Regions from separate parts of the Nodularia spumigena CCY9414 genome, predicted to be linked through region 2. Evidence: predicted binding sites of a transcription regulator. Region 2 holds the regulator's gene; the other holds the start of a gene.

Region 1 (7,532 bases), 1.0 Mb from region 2:
CATATTGGACACATGGCTTTCAACTGTACGCTGACTAACGTTTAATTCTTCAGCAATTTCCCGATTAGCTAAACCCCTAGCCACAAACTGTACTACTTTCAGTTCTGTGGGGGTTAACTGGACATCAAAGGGAACCTGAATACGGGAACCGTTTTCTCCTCCTTTGGCTTGGTGTTCTTTCCAACGAGTAGTTTGCTTCAGTGAAGATTCTACTTGTGCTACGAGTTCTTCTGGTTCAAAGGGCTTGACCATATATACGTCAGCCCCTTTATTCAGACCTTTAACTCGGTCTGCACTTTGTCCTTTTGCTGAGAGGAAAAGTACGGGAATCCAGCCGGTGCGTTCATTTTGTCGGACTTGTTCTACAAAAGTATATCCGTCCATTTCCGGCATCATTACGTCACAGATGATCATATCTGGAATATCTTGTTCAAGAATTTCCAGAGCTTCTCGTCCATTTTCGGCGGTGTTGACTTCATAGCCTCTAAATTCCAGGTAATCCTTCACCAGCAAGATGAGGTTAGGGTCATCATCAATCAGTAGCAGTCTTTTATGATCTTTCATGCTGGGTTCTTTCATAGCAGTGGCACTTGTCGCGCTTCGGTCCATCAAGGTGTTGAATGGTTATCCTTTATGGTGGATCATTGAGATGTTGTCCTTTATCCTACTTAACTTGCCTTTGCTTTGGAGGAAGTCTCAAAAGTGGTGACCACTTTCTATGAAACTTCCAGATCATTGTCAAACTTCCGGTAAGGATACGTAGAGCAATAGTATTTATAATGCGCTATTATATATCGCTTTGAAAGGGGCGGGTGAAAAAACACTGATTAAATATCATCTTTCCGATTCATGAGGTACGTATTGGCTCAAGATGACCCTAACTTCAAAACAACCCGCGCTTTCAGATGCTTACTGCTTTATCATATCCTGCGGATGTTCAGCCTTTATCAAAGGTTTACAAGCAAGTAGGGAAATTTGCGGCAAAAGATGGGTTAAAAATGCATATTCTTCCACCATCATGATGCCTATCAAGTGTTCTGGGATGATTTGCTCAATAATTTCTGGTTTTGCAAAGGCAATACCAGACACCATCTGGGTAGAACACCATTATCGGTCTAGAACCACAAACTCGCAAGCAATTGGCTTTATTCCTAACAATGCAAATGGGAGACTGTCTTGGGGCTGATCAAGTTTTAACTCTTGAATTCGCCGTTTTTTTTGCAGTATTCCCAATATCCCAGACTAACTTGTTTTGCACAGAAGTTAGCAACTGTCTCCTCAGCACAGATAAAAATTTGTGGCTGGATTTTTGCCATTACTCAAGTTTCTACACAATTACTTCCGGCTTTGTCGTCCAGAGACTGAGTGGTTTTGGGGATTTGACGGCGGCACTGGATCACTGTAATGTTACTCGTCGAGCGGCACCCTGATTACTGTTCTATAACAATTTCCCGGCTTTGCAAATAAATTTAGCGATAAAAGAATATTCGTAACTTACTGAGCAAAACCTGACATATCTAAATAATTGAGTATTTATACTTAAGTAATTGGGCGATCGCCTAGTGCGGGAACCCGTACTCAAGTCCTCGTTGCCATCGTATGCTGCTTTTAGGTAGATTAGCACTCAGGAGTTGAGAGTGCTAACTCTAAGAGAAAAGAAAATAAATATTTATGGCAGCTGTAACTTTAAGCGTTTCCACAGTTAAACCTCTAGGCGATCGCGTTTTCGTAAAAGTGAGCGCCCCCGAAGAAAAGACCGCAGGTGGACTGTTTTTACCCGATAATGCCCAGGAAAAACCCCAAGTAGGCGAAGTCGTCGCTCTTGGCCCTGGCAAGCGTAACGATGACGGTAGCCGTCAAGAATTAGACATCAAAACCGGCGATAAAGTGTTGTACTCCAAGTACGCTGGCACTGATATCAAGCTCGGCACAGAAGAATACGTACTGCTTTCAGAAAAAGACATCTTAGCAGTCGTCATGTAATGGGGAGTAGGGAGCAGGGAGTGGGGAAGAAAAACGCCCAACGCCCAATGCCCAACACCCAATTTAAAATCTGATTGACCGCACCAGTTTTAGATTTGAGATTTTGGATCATGGAATTGTTTTTGTGGTTTGAGCCAGGCCTCTATTCTTGTTCATAAATCCAATCATCATCAATCTAAAATCGCAAATCTAAAATCCAAAATTGTTTGACTTACTCCCTGAATTGAGAAACATATGGCAAAACGCATTATTTACAACGAAAACGCCCGTCGCGCCCTGGAACGAGGCATTGATATCTTGGCTGAAGCCGTAGCTGTTACCCTTGGCCCTAAAGGTCGTAACGTAGTACTAGAAAAGAAATTTGGCGCACCCCAAATCGTGAATGACGGTGTAACCATCGCCAAAGAAATCGAACTAGAAGACCATATTGAAAACACTGGCGTAGCTTTGATTCGTCAAGCTGCTTCCAAGACCAATGACGCTGCTGGCGATGGTACTACAACTGCCACCGTTTTGGCTCACGCGATGGTTAAGGAAGGCTTACGCAACGTTGCTGCTGGCGCTAATGCAATTTCTTTGAAGCGTGGTATTGATAAAGCTTCCGCCTTCTTGGTAGAGAAAATTGCTGAACACGCTCGTCCAGTAGAAGATTCTAAATCCATTGCTCAAGTTGCTGCGATTTCAGCTGGTAACGACGAAGAAGTGGGTCAGATGATTGCCCAAGCAATGGACAAGGTAGGCAAGGAAGGCGTAATTTCCCTAGAAGAAGGGAAATCTATGACCACCGAGCTAGAAATAACCGAAGGTATGCGCTTTGAGAAAGGCTATATCTCTCCTTATTTCGCTACCGATGCTGAACGCATGGAAACAGTCTTTGATGAGCCTTACCTGCTAATCACTGACAAGAAGATTGCGTTAGTACAAGACCTCGTACCAGTTTTAGAGCAAGTAGCTCGCTCTGGTCGTCCTTTGGTGATTATCGCCGAAGATATTGAAAAAGAAGCTTTAGCGACTTTGGTAGTTAACCGCTTGCGTGGTGTACTCAATGTTGCGGCTGTGAAAGCTCCTGGTTTTGGCGATCGCCGTAAAGCGATGCTAGAAGATATCGCCGTTCTAACTGGTGGTACATTGGTAACAGAAGACGCTGGTCTGAAGCTAGAAAATACCAAGCTAGAAAGCCTGGGTAAAGCTCGCCGTGTCACCATTACCAAGGACACAACCACAATTGTTGCTGAAGGTAACGAAGCTCCTGTAAAAGCTCGTTGCGAACAAATCCGTCGTCAGATGGAAGAAACCGAATCTTCTTACGACAAAGAGAAGCTGCAAGAACGTCTGGCTAAACTCTCTGGTGGTGTAGCTGTGGTGAAAGTGGGTGCAGCCACTGAAACCGAAATGAAAGATAAGAAGCTACGCCTAGAAGACGCGATCAACGCCACCAAAGCTGCTGTAGAAGAAGGGATTGTTCCCGGCGGTGGTACAACTCTAGCTCACCTTGCTCCTGAATTAGAAACTTGGGCAAAAGCTAATCTCAAAGATGAAGAGTTGATTGGTGCTTTGATTGTCGTTCGTGCTTTACCTGCGCCTCTGAAGCGGATTGCTGAAAACGCTGGTCAGAATGGTGCTGTAATTGCTGAACGTGTGAAAGAGAAAGATTTCAACATCGGCTACAACGCTGCAACCAACGAATTCGTTGATTTGTTAGAAGCTGGTATTGTTGACCCTGCGAAGGTAACTCGTTCTGCGCTGCAAAACGCTGCTTCTATCGCTGGTATGGTGTTGACAACCGAATGTATCATCGTTGACAAGCCTGAGCCTAAAGATGCCGCTCCTGCTGGTGGCGGTGGTATGGGTGGCGGTGACTTCGATTACTAATACTCTGTAGTCACATAAATTGAAAAATAGCTGCTTCCTGATGGAGGTGGCTGTTTTTTTTGGAAATCGAACCGCAGAAAAAGAGAGATTAATTCTCTATATTGTTCAATACTTCTAATACCCAGTGGTAAATTTGTTTTCCTATCCTCAGTATATTAGGCAAATAACCCGTTAAGCCGAGTATCCTTAGAGCGGTTCCTAACCATGTGATAAAGCTGTTTTCACCTTCCCGAGCGGACTCCCGAGCGGCCTCCCTTTCCCGCTCTACATAGTCATGAATTTTTTCTGCGTCATCAATATCTACTCCTATTTCCCTTAGCTTTCTTATGCTTTCGTTTCGCTTACGTTGTTTTTTATGTCTAACAATAAGTGTTCCGATACTTGTAATTGTGACAAATGAAATCCCTAAAAAAATAACAATAGGATTATTATTATTATTCATGCTACTCCTCTCTCCTCTTAATCAAAAAAACCAAAACATTAAAAACATTAAAAATATTTCTTCGACTTTTGAGGATTTTTGAGCCGGGTATCTATAGCAATCCGAATCTTCCTCAACTTAATCTGATTTCTTATCTCCAAAATTACTGGATATTGCTTGGGAGAAAGTCTTCATAGCTAAAACTCTTGATTACATCAAATAACCATGCTCTATCATCTTTGCAGGTTGATAGAATGTTATTAAATAAAACTTCTAAGTTATATCCTCTGTAAGATGAAAAAGGAATTAATTTAACATCCTGCTCAACTATCTTAGAGATTCTAGGTTCTCGATCTTTAATTATTTCTTGAATATTGTCATCTTGAGATTGCGAGGGAATTGGTGATAAGTTAGCCCAATCACAAGGTTCTACTAAATCAACTTGACTAATTGCAAAGAGCATTTTGTTAGAGTAAGCCTTTAGCTCTTGAATGTACTTTTGATCAAGAGCGATCGCTCTATTTCTAGCACTAATAAGATAGAGTATAACGTCACATTGGGGCAAATACTTGTGATACATCTCAAGATAATTAGGATCTCGTTCAATATCTTCACCAAGACCAGGGGCATCAAAAACACGCAAAGTTGTTTTCTTTCCTTCTTTTTTAGCTTTTTTACCAATCACCTCAAGCTCGATTGCCATAAAATCTTTAGTGCAAGCCTTTGTGTGACTGATATCTAGCCTTGTACCAAAGAGAGTATTAATGACTGAAGACTTACCCGTACCAGATACTCCAATCACTCCTATTGTCGGTGGATGTTCGGTAAACACTTGACGTATCTGTGAAAATATTTTCTCCAAAACAGGTTGAGGTATATCTGAACTCTCTTCTGGCATATCTGGCATATATTTAAGGGATAAGCTGAAATTTTACTATAAACATAGTATCATACATAACCTTAATTCACCAATTTATTGATGAGATGGGATTAGAGTTAAGTCGGTAGGCTCGAATATTTATAACTATGTAAAGATAGATCAAGTTTAGGGTGTGTTGTCGCGCAACGCAACACGTATTACGTAGGTTTTTATATACAGTTAATTTCATTATTTACTTAGTTTGGTATAGATATTAAATATCTACCGCTTTAAAAAACCTTTATCGGGTGGTGAGTTTGGTAAATTAGCTCAAGAAAGTTTACCTAAATAACTACACATGAGTCTCATACTTCAGCAGTATCTTGGACAAAAGTATCTATTACACTACAAATTAGATGATTATGTAATATTAGCTAAACAATAAGGAGAAAAATTTGAGTTACGACAACGCTTGTAAATATTTGGCTGAACAGTATCCTGCTGATTTTGTGCGTTGGTTGCTGGGGGTTGAAGCGCCACAAATTGAAGTATTGAAAACAGAATTAACTCTTGAACCTATTCGTGCTGATTCTGTAACCTTTCTGCAAACAGCAAACCAAATTCTGCATATTGAATTTCAGACTTTACCTAAATCTAAAACGCCTCTTAATTTCCGAATGCTTGATTATTCTGTCAGGTTAAAGCGTCAGTATAAATGTCCTGTGACTCAGGTGTTAATATTTTTGCAGGAAACTGATAACGAAGTCGTTTTTACTGAAGAATATCGAGATGATACTACTATTCACAAATTTGAGGTTGTCCGTCTTTGGGAACAAGATTCAAAGATATTTTTAGATAATCCCGCATTATTACCTTTAGCAACTTTAACCCGAACTGATTCACCACAAACTTTATTATCCCAAGTAGCTCAAAAAATCGCTACAATTCCAGATAGGGAACAGCAACAAAATATTGCAGGTTGTGTAGAAGTTCTTGCAGGTTTGCGGTTTGAAAAGGATTTGGTTCATCAATTTTTACGGGAGGATATTATGAAAGAATCTGTAATTTATCAAGATATCGTTCAAAAAGAAGCATTCAAAATGATTAGTCGTCAGATTAAAAAACGTTTTGGTGATGTTAATGATTCCTTAATGACACAGGTAAGAAATTTATCTGCTGATAATTTAGAAGATTTGGGCGAAGCATTATTTGATTTTTCCGAAGTTGCTGATTTGGTAGCTTGGTTAGAACAGCAGCATTAGGGCGTTGCTGAGTGAGAGTATGAGTTTGTTCCACACACCAGCGCAGCAAAGCAGGAAGTGCGTTAGGCGCAAAGAAAAAGAAAGGTAATTTTGGCATCTCATACCTGATTCAGCAATTAAAAATGGGCATTATATAAAGTAGGGTGTGTAGCATTAGGCTAACGCACCCTTATTAAATACTCAATTTTAAAAATGGCGAAAGCAAAATATGAAGGTTATTGCGACGTACAGCCGACTAAATTAGTTAGAGAAAAATTTGGAGACACTAAAGTTTATGGACAAAATGCTAAGTCGGTACTAACAAAAGCTAGCGGTTTTATTGGTGATTATGATTTTACTCTGAATCCTTACCGGGGTTGCCAGTATGGTTGTAGTTATTGTTATGCGGCTGCATTTAGTCCAAATACTCAGATGCGCGACGATTGGGGTAAATGGGTAATTGTTAAAGATAATGCTGCGGAAGTTTTAACTAAAGAATTACAAAAATGGTATAAGCAACATCCTCAAACTCCTCCCATAATTTACATGAGTAGTGTTACAGATCCTTATCAACCTCTGGAATCTCGACATCAATTGACTCGCAGATTGTTGGAGGTAATGCTAGATGTGAGGGATGATGGTTATCCGACACCAACGTTAGTAATTCAAACTCGTAGTCCCATTATTACTAGAGATATTGATTATTTACAACGTTTTCAGCGCTTGCGAATTAATATGAGTATTCCGACTGGGAGTGAATCAGTGAGGCGGGATTTTGAACCGCGATCGCCTAGCGTTAGAGCCCGATTAAATGCCATCATTAAACTGAAGCAAAGTATTGACTCTTTTAAAGGCTTTGTTCCCAAAATCTCGATCACGATTACTCCCTTACTCCCGACTCTCCCCACTGATGAAGCTGCTTTTATTAGTAAATTAGCTGTTGCTGATAGAGTGGTAATTCAAGATTTTCATCCTAATCATCGTCGTTCCCTCATAGCTTCAACCCGCCAAGAAGCTGAGGAAATTAAGAAAAAATATGATTGGTGGTATAATGCAGAAAATTTTAGTTACCTCAAATTTAAAGAGAAGTTATTTAATCAACTTCCAGGTGTAGAAATTAAAGAAGGTAAGGAGGGTTTTGGGTATGAGTAATCCC
Region 2 (7,532 bases):
AGCAGCAAAGATTACAATGGTAGGTAATTAGAATAATGTCTATTGCTCCTTGGCGGAGTGCGATCGCTCGTGCGTTGCATCGTAATCGTAGCCTAGCTTATGCCCGTTACCTACAACTAGCAACAGTCCGGGAAAATAATCGTCCTGCTAACCGTACCGTTGTTTTTCGTGGTTTTCTGGAAGATAGCAACCAGTTAAAATTTATTACTGATGCCCGTAGTGATAAAGTTGACCAAATACAACAACAACCTTGGGCAGAGATTTGTTGGTACTTCCCCAACACGCGAGAACAATTTCGGCTTTCTGGCTGCTTAACTTTAATTAGAGATGATAATTCTCACCCTATTTTCCAACCAGCCCGGATCAAAATTTGGCAAGAATTAAGTGATGCAGCGCGTTTACAATTTGCTTGGCCTGATCCTGGTAAACCCAGAGTAGATAAACCAGCAGCCTTTGAGCCATCACCACCTAATCCCGCCCAGCCAGTGCCGAATTTTTGCCTACTGCTACTCGACCCCCTGGAAGTAGACCATTTAGAATTGCGGGGTGAACCACAAAATCGCCGAATTTACTGCCGCGATGAGCAAGAAGAGTGGTCTACCCAAGAAATTAATCCTTAGTAATTAGTCATTAGTCATCGAACGAATTTAAATATGCGTCTTTCATCACCCTTGTAGAGACGTTGCATGGAACGTCTCTACATTATTTGTAATCAGATGTCTATTGGTCATTGGGAAGTTACCGTCTTCTCCCCCCAGCACCCAGCACCCAGCCCCCCTGCCTCTTTAAATTCCTGCACCATCGAGAAATTCTTGAATTGCTTTATCTCTGAGGCTACACAAGGGAGCATCTTTTAACAAATCACTTTCGGGAGAAACTACAGAAACAGCCAAAACATGAGTTTTTGGTGAAGACTGATTGTTTTGGAGATTTTGGACTTGTTCTTCCAATGATTCAATCCGATCAACTAAAGCACGAATTACTTGAGCTTCCGAATCTGGCAAGTTGTTGTGTTCTAGGGGAGCGACTCGCGCACCAGAACGATAGACAACACGACCAGGTACTCCTACAACTGTGCAATCAGTAGGCACATCCCTGAGAACAACTGACCCTGCACCAATGCGGACATTATTGCCAATTTGAATATTGCCTAGCACCTTTGCGCCGGCTCCAACTACGACATTTTCGCCCACAGTGGGATGGCGCTTGCCGGTTTGTTTACCAGTTCCCCCAAGGGTGACACCTTGATAAATCAGGGTATAATCGCCCACTATGGCCGTTTCACCGATTACCACGCCCATGCCGTGGTCAATAAACACACCCTGCCCAATTGTTGCGCCTGGATGGATTTCGATTCCGGTCAAAAACCTAGCTGTGTGAGAAATCAAGCGGGGTAAAAATGGGAGACCAATATGATGCAGCCAGTGAGCCAGCCGATGAAATAGCAGGGCTTGCAAACCTGGGTAACAAAACAAGACCTCTAACCAGTTACGGGCAGCCGGGTCCCGTTCAAATATGATGCGAAAATCAGCACGTAGTCTAGATAGCACGAGATAGTACCCTCGGAAAGCAAAACGAGCTACCTTCCCATAATATCGTTCCTGGTGTCAACTCTCAAAGTTGGGGAGTGGGGAGTGGGGAGTAGGGAGTGGGGAGTTATTTTTCCTGCACTGTTAGAGTATAGTTACGCCTCATCCCAGGATTAAAAGTACCTACACTAATCCTATAAGTACCACTTTTCCAGTTTTTGTCGTCAATGCTGGCATCTTTGTTTATACCAGTGTCATCGCCGCAGCGAATTGTGTTGTCGTCTGGCCCTTGGATGAGTAACGTGGTGTCATACCCGCCACTGTTGACTGGTATGTTGAGCCGATCAAAGTCTTCTTCCAACTTGAGAATGTGATCTGGTTGGGGGTCAGCAAAACCGACGCAGGCATTTCGATCGCGATCGCGTCTGCTAATGTTAGACAGGGAGTAAGAACCACCTGTGTTACCAGTCACTATTCCTGCTGCTGGCTCAAAACCTGGTGATAGGCTAAATGTACCAAAAAGTGATGTTTCTCCTATTGCAGGTGTAGCTGTAATGGCGACAATTATAACCACCAGAAAATTCCCTCGAAAATGATGCCGAGGGCGAAGGTATTTCATAAAGGAGCATCCCAACAGGCTTTATCTTGATGATATATACAACATATTTTTGTGCAACAATTCCAGATAAGTTTTTGGACAATTGGCAAATTTCACAGTCGGGATCAAAGGAAAAATGTCACAAAACGTTTTTTTACCCTCTGTAAAAATTTATCAGTCCAAGAATCGGAATAATACTCCACCTTTGAGTAATCCTTCCTCGTGACCGTAACTACTGATTGTGAGCGATCGCAAATTTTGAAACAACGGTTTACCCACTATTTCCACCAACTGCAAAATCGGCAATTGACGCTCTAACAGAGTTTGGCTTTTTGTCCAATCAAGATAGACATACCCCTGATTCGGTTGGGGAATAGCAGCAATAATATCTTGGAAATTGCTATTGCCAATCAAAGCACTTTCCTTGGTTGTGATTACTTCGTCCAAAGTTTCCAAATTAGAGGCAAAAATCTCGTATTTTCCGAGAGTTGTGTGTACTCCCTGAACTTTGGCCTCGATGGCGAATGATCGGCGTTCTTGAGTATCGGTTTGTTTAGTTGCAGCTGTTAACTCTGTCCAAGCAAAGATTTTTTGTTGATTCCAGTTGAAAGAACTAATACTGAGTCCACGGGATGAGGCGATCGCATCTAAACGAGAAATTCCTTCTGGAACATCCTCTAATTTTTCCACTACAAAAACCCAATCAGCAGCGCTTTCTCCCGCATGGGGTAACACCGCCAAGGCATATTCTCCTGTTACCCAACCAAAAATATCCTCTACCAAGTTTATACCCTGGTTTTTTTGCAGTTCTGCCAAGGGTTTTACCAAGCTAGAAATTGCATCAGTTCCCGAATCAGAGAAAGCCGTTTTGACTTGTGTCCACAGTTGAGCTAAATCGCTGTTCCCCAAATTGTTTAAATGAGAACTGGAAATCACCAAACCTGCCGCATCTGGTATATATTCTAACGCCCCTACAGGTTGAGTCAGTGGTGGAGCAGCCGAGATGATTTCCGAGTCAGTCAGAAAGTTAGTTTCTGCTAGCAGTCCCTTGGGGTTCAATGACAAAGAAATAATTTGGCTATGGAAGGTGGCTTCTGGTAGTTCTAAACCTTGCCATTCTGCCACGGCGGGAAGATTGAGAAAAGCTGTAGCTAGGGAAGTTTTAGGCAGTTGTTGGGCAGCTTTTTGGTATTTAGACGAACTGGACAAATTTAAATCAGGAGCCTGGACGTTATTAATTGCGTCTCGCAGCACTTTAGGATTATTGGCAAATAAGACAAAGCCATCGACAACTGCACCAGCGAGGGAATCTTGCTGTGGTTGGGAATTGTCAGATATTAGCTTTACGCCTTTATATTGCTCAACAGCCAAATTTGCGCCAGCCAATACCCTGCGAGAAAATAACAAATCTAAAAACTCACGGCTTTGCTCTGGTTTCTCGGTAGCTAGTGCCATTAAATACCCTGGCTGTCGTCCGTTCTCTGGATCGCGATCAATATCTACAGTAGTAACGGAGAGAGTAATTTCATTTCCTAGCCAGGGCTGAATATCTTGTTTGTAATCGATGCCACTCTTAGCCAATAAACTGGTTTTGAGTTGAGATAATTCCCCTTTGCGCTCAAATGACTGCAATCGCTCAGGATTTGTCAGCAACGAAACCGTCACCGGAGCCAGTTTTGACACGAATATAGTAGCATTTGGCTGTGAGGTTGAGGCGAAGAACTTAACCGGAGTCTTGGCGAAAAACCAGTAAAAACCTGCGGCTATAATTAATAGTGAGATCGCACCAGCTACCAAGAAACCAAACAATGAGCGTTGACCATTGACATTAGACATACTAAACCAGAAATAAATTTTACAGTGATTTGATTTGCCAGCCCACCGCCTGAGAACTGCTGAATGGGCGATAGGGAATGACTAATAACTACTCCTGTGGGAATAGATGCTGATGCTACGAAACAGATTTTCTGCCACCATAAAGGATATAAGGTTGTTTACAAAAATCTCATGACAGGGAATCCTTCTGGTCAAATCATTACTCAGATTAGTGTAGAGGAACTGGCGCAACGTCTGTCTTTTGGTGATGCAAGTATTCAGTTAGTAGATGTGCGCGAACCTCAAGAACTAGCAGCCGCTAGAATTGAAGGCTTTGTCAACCTCCCCCTGAGCGAATTTGTAGAATGGGGCGATCAAGTCCCCACTATGTTCAATCCCCAAGCTGAAACCCTTGTATTATGTCATCACGGTATTCGCTCTGCCCAGATGTGCCAGTGGCTAATGGTTCAAGGTTTTACAAATGTTAAAAATATTACGGGTGGCATTGATGCCTATTCTCTATTAGTTGATGATTCAATTCCGCAATATTAGTCATATTTATGTATGGGGTCTTCTCCCCTAGCCCCAGCCCCCTTTCCTCTGTTTTGACTCGGCGTAGCGGTTTGATCATCCCTTGAAAGATGGCATTGCGAAGATGCGGCTAATATTTCCCTCTGAGCAATGCTATTCTAAACACAATACCGTTTCAGTTGAGGATCTAGCAAACAAAACTCGCGACTCTAAGAGGATGTTTTAAAAGTTTTGGGCGAATATAATTCGCTACTACACAAGCAAAGTCCACCTGCGTGGACTAATGAAAAAGTCAGGTTTTTAACCCGCGCAGGCGGGTTTGGTTTGTTGGACCGCGACTTCCTGTCGCCGAGGCTCATAATAAATTAGACTTGTGCATTCATCCTCTTAGTAGCAGTTGGACTTTACTGATTTTGCATATATGAATTCTGTCTAAAAATAAGTATTTTTAAATACAGCTTTTTCTTAAAGACCTGCAATAATACTTAAAGATGCTGACTTTGCTCGTAAAACACAACAAAATTAAATATTTTGCTAAATTAATTAACTACTATTCATATTTTTTGCTTTCAAATCCCAAATTTTTTCCCAGCTTAATTAAAATTTGCCTTCAGCAAAACATACCCTATGGAAGTCCAGTTAACGAATCGACAACAGCATATACTTTGGGCAACAGTACGCCACTATATCGCTACAGCAGAGCCTGTAGGTTCAAAAGCTTTGGTTGATGAGTATGACTTGGGTGTGAGTTCAGCCACAATTCGGAATGTGATGGGTGTGCTAGAAAAATCTGGGTTACTTTACCAGCCACACACCTCTGCTGGACGAATACCTTCAGACTCAGGCTATCGGATTTATGTTGACCAGTTAATTACACCTGGTTTGCGAGATGCGGCGCGAACGGATGTTTTAGCCAAAGAGGTAGAACTGGCGCTGCAAAATCGCCTCCACTGGGAAGATTGGAGTTTGGAAGCGGTACTACAAGGTGCAGCGCAAATTTTAGCCACCGTGAGTGGCTGCATTAGCTTAATTACTATGCCGCAAACCACTACAGCAATCTTGCGACATCTGCAATTAATGCAAATTGAAGCCAACAAGATCATGCTGATTGTGGTGACGGATGATTATGAGACACATTCCAAGCTGATGAATTTGTCGCCCACCGAGGAAGAAGCAAAACTTGATGCAGACGGAATAGATCATGAATTGAAGATTGTCTCTAACTTTTTGAATACCCACTTGCGGGGACGCAGTTTATTGGAATTAGCTACCTTGGACTGGAGTGATTTAGATCAGGAGTTCCAACGCTATGGCGAATTCTTGAAAGGTTCAGTCACAGAATTAACTCGTCGCCATCTGACACCAACTACAACCCAAATTATGGTTCGCGGTGTGGCGGAAGTTTTGCGTCAGCCAGAATTTTCTCAATTACAACAAGTACAGACAATTATCCAACTGCTGGAAGAAGAACAAGACCAACTGTGGCGATTAATCTTTGCAGAACCGGAAACAGAAGAGGCGGGTAAGTCTAAGGTAACGGTTCGCATTGGTACAGAAAACCCCCTAGAGCCAATACGTACCTGCACTTTAATTACTTCTACCTATCGCCGGGGTTTGCTACCTGTAGGAAGTGTAGGAGTTTTGGGGCCAACCCGCCTAGATTATGATAGTGCGATCGCAGTTGTAGCGGCTGCGGCTGATTACCTCTCAGACGCTTTTAGTTAATTTGTTTAAATTATGTTTAGAAAAATTGCCTTTGGTTTACTATGGCTGGGATTTCTTACCTATGCTTTTCTCTTTGCTCCCCCAGATCAACCTGATACATTTGAATTAATTAAAAATCTTTCCGTTGGTAAATGGGAAGGTATTAACCCCCTAGTCATCGCATTATTTAACGTGATGGGCATTTGGCCTGTAATTTATAGTGCAGTCTTGTTTATGGATGGTAGAGGGCAAAAAATACCCGCATGGCCATTTGCTACCGCTTCTTTTGCCCTCGGTGCTTTTGCTTTATTGCCTTATTTAGCTTTACGGGAACCAAATCAGGAGTTTTCTGGTGAAAAGAATTTCTGGCTGAAATTACTAGATTCTCGGATCACGGGTTTGATTTTGACTATAGGCGCAGCGATTCTAGTCGCCTATGGTTTACAAGGAGATTGGGGAAATTTTGTACAGCAGTGGCAAACTAGCCGCTTCATCCATGTAATGAGTTTAGACTTCTGCGTACTTTCTCTATTATTTCCCGCATTATTGGGAGATGATATGGCACGTCGGGGTATGAAAAATGAGCCATTTTTCTGGTTAATCACCTTGATTCCCCTATTCGGCCCCTTGATTTATTTATCTGTGCGATCGCCTTTACTTGAAACCAACATTAATACAGAACTTTCCCACTAAAAAAACCAAATAAAAGCATTAAACATCTTGATTTATCGGCGTTTATCGGCGTTTAATTATTCTTATCTTAACCAGAATAAATCTTGTGTGAGAGGGCAAAGATGCCCGCCTTACGTAGCTACTCAGATGAAAAGTATTTAGCGTGATATTAATGCCACCGTCACAAATTTGATTTAGACATTTTATAAATTTCTGGTAATTGCCACCAAGGAACATGGGGATATTCATGATGTTCGTAATGATAACCAAAATGGTAACAAGTTATGAATGACCACCAAATGGGACGGCTAATAGTTTGGGAACGATGAGGCTCTTTATAACCTTCTACAGGCTCACTGTGGGGTAGAAAAGTTCCAAAATAAAATAATTGTAAAGAACTTAAAATTGAGGGAACTACCCAAAAATAAGTCATATTATCCTCTGGAAAATGCCATATATATTTTAGTAAGTTATAAATAATCATTAATGTGATAATTTGTAACCAACTCCAGTAACGCTTCATAAAATATAAATACCAAGCAAAAAAGTTTTTATGCTTACCGTTGTGAAAATCTGGATCTGTTTCACTGGCTGGATTATGGTGATGTAGCCAATGCTTTTTTAAAAGTTTTTGATAAGGTAAAAGACCATAAATAAACAGGCACAATGAGCCAATGAAATGG

The links. Region 2 encodes HrcA, which represses chaperone genes, less so after heat shock. Its sites were predicted from a motif close to TTAGCACTCNNGANTCNNGAGTGCTAA; they were not measured.
Positions count from the first base shown of each region.
Region 1: groES (co-chaperone GroES) is a predicted target of HrcA. The motif match lies at 1,618-1,644, and genes of this name have one in related genera.

Region 1 is NZ_CP007203.1:5,287,094-5,294,625, reverse strand. It holds gene NSP_RS22925 (response regulator transcription factor) at 1-609, opposite strand, end outside; gene NSP_RS22920 (hypothetical protein) at 910-1,092, opposite strand; gene groES (co-chaperone GroES) at 1,672-1,983, shown strand; gene groL (chaperonin GroEL) at 2,218-3,855, shown strand; gene NSP_RS22900 (hypothetical protein) at 3,944-4,297, opposite strand; gene NSP_RS22895 (GTPase family protein) at 4,440-5,183, opposite strand; gene NSP_RS22890 (DUF4351 domain-containing protein) at 5,591-6,397, shown strand; gene NSP_RS22885 (SPL family radical SAM protein) at 6,590-7,528, shown strand; gene NSP_RS22880 (hypothetical protein) at 7,521-7,532, shown strand, end outside.
Region 2 is NZ_CP007203.1:4,238,676-4,246,207, forward strand. It holds gene NSP_RS18520 (Npun_F5749 family FMN-dependent PPOX-type flavoprotein) at 36-620, shown strand; gene cysE (serine O-acetyltransferase) at 786-1,550, opposite strand; gene NSP_RS18530 (hypothetical protein) at 1,657-2,148, opposite strand; gene NSP_RS18535 (DUF3352 domain-containing protein) at 2,302-3,963, opposite strand; gene NSP_RS18540 (rhodanese-like domain-containing protein) at 4,135-4,494, shown strand; gene hrcA (heat-inducible transcriptional repressor HrcA) at 5,101-6,198, shown strand; gene NSP_RS18550 (hypothetical protein) at 6,211-6,870, shown strand; gene crtW (beta-carotene ketolase CrtW) at 7,031-7,532, opposite strand, start outside.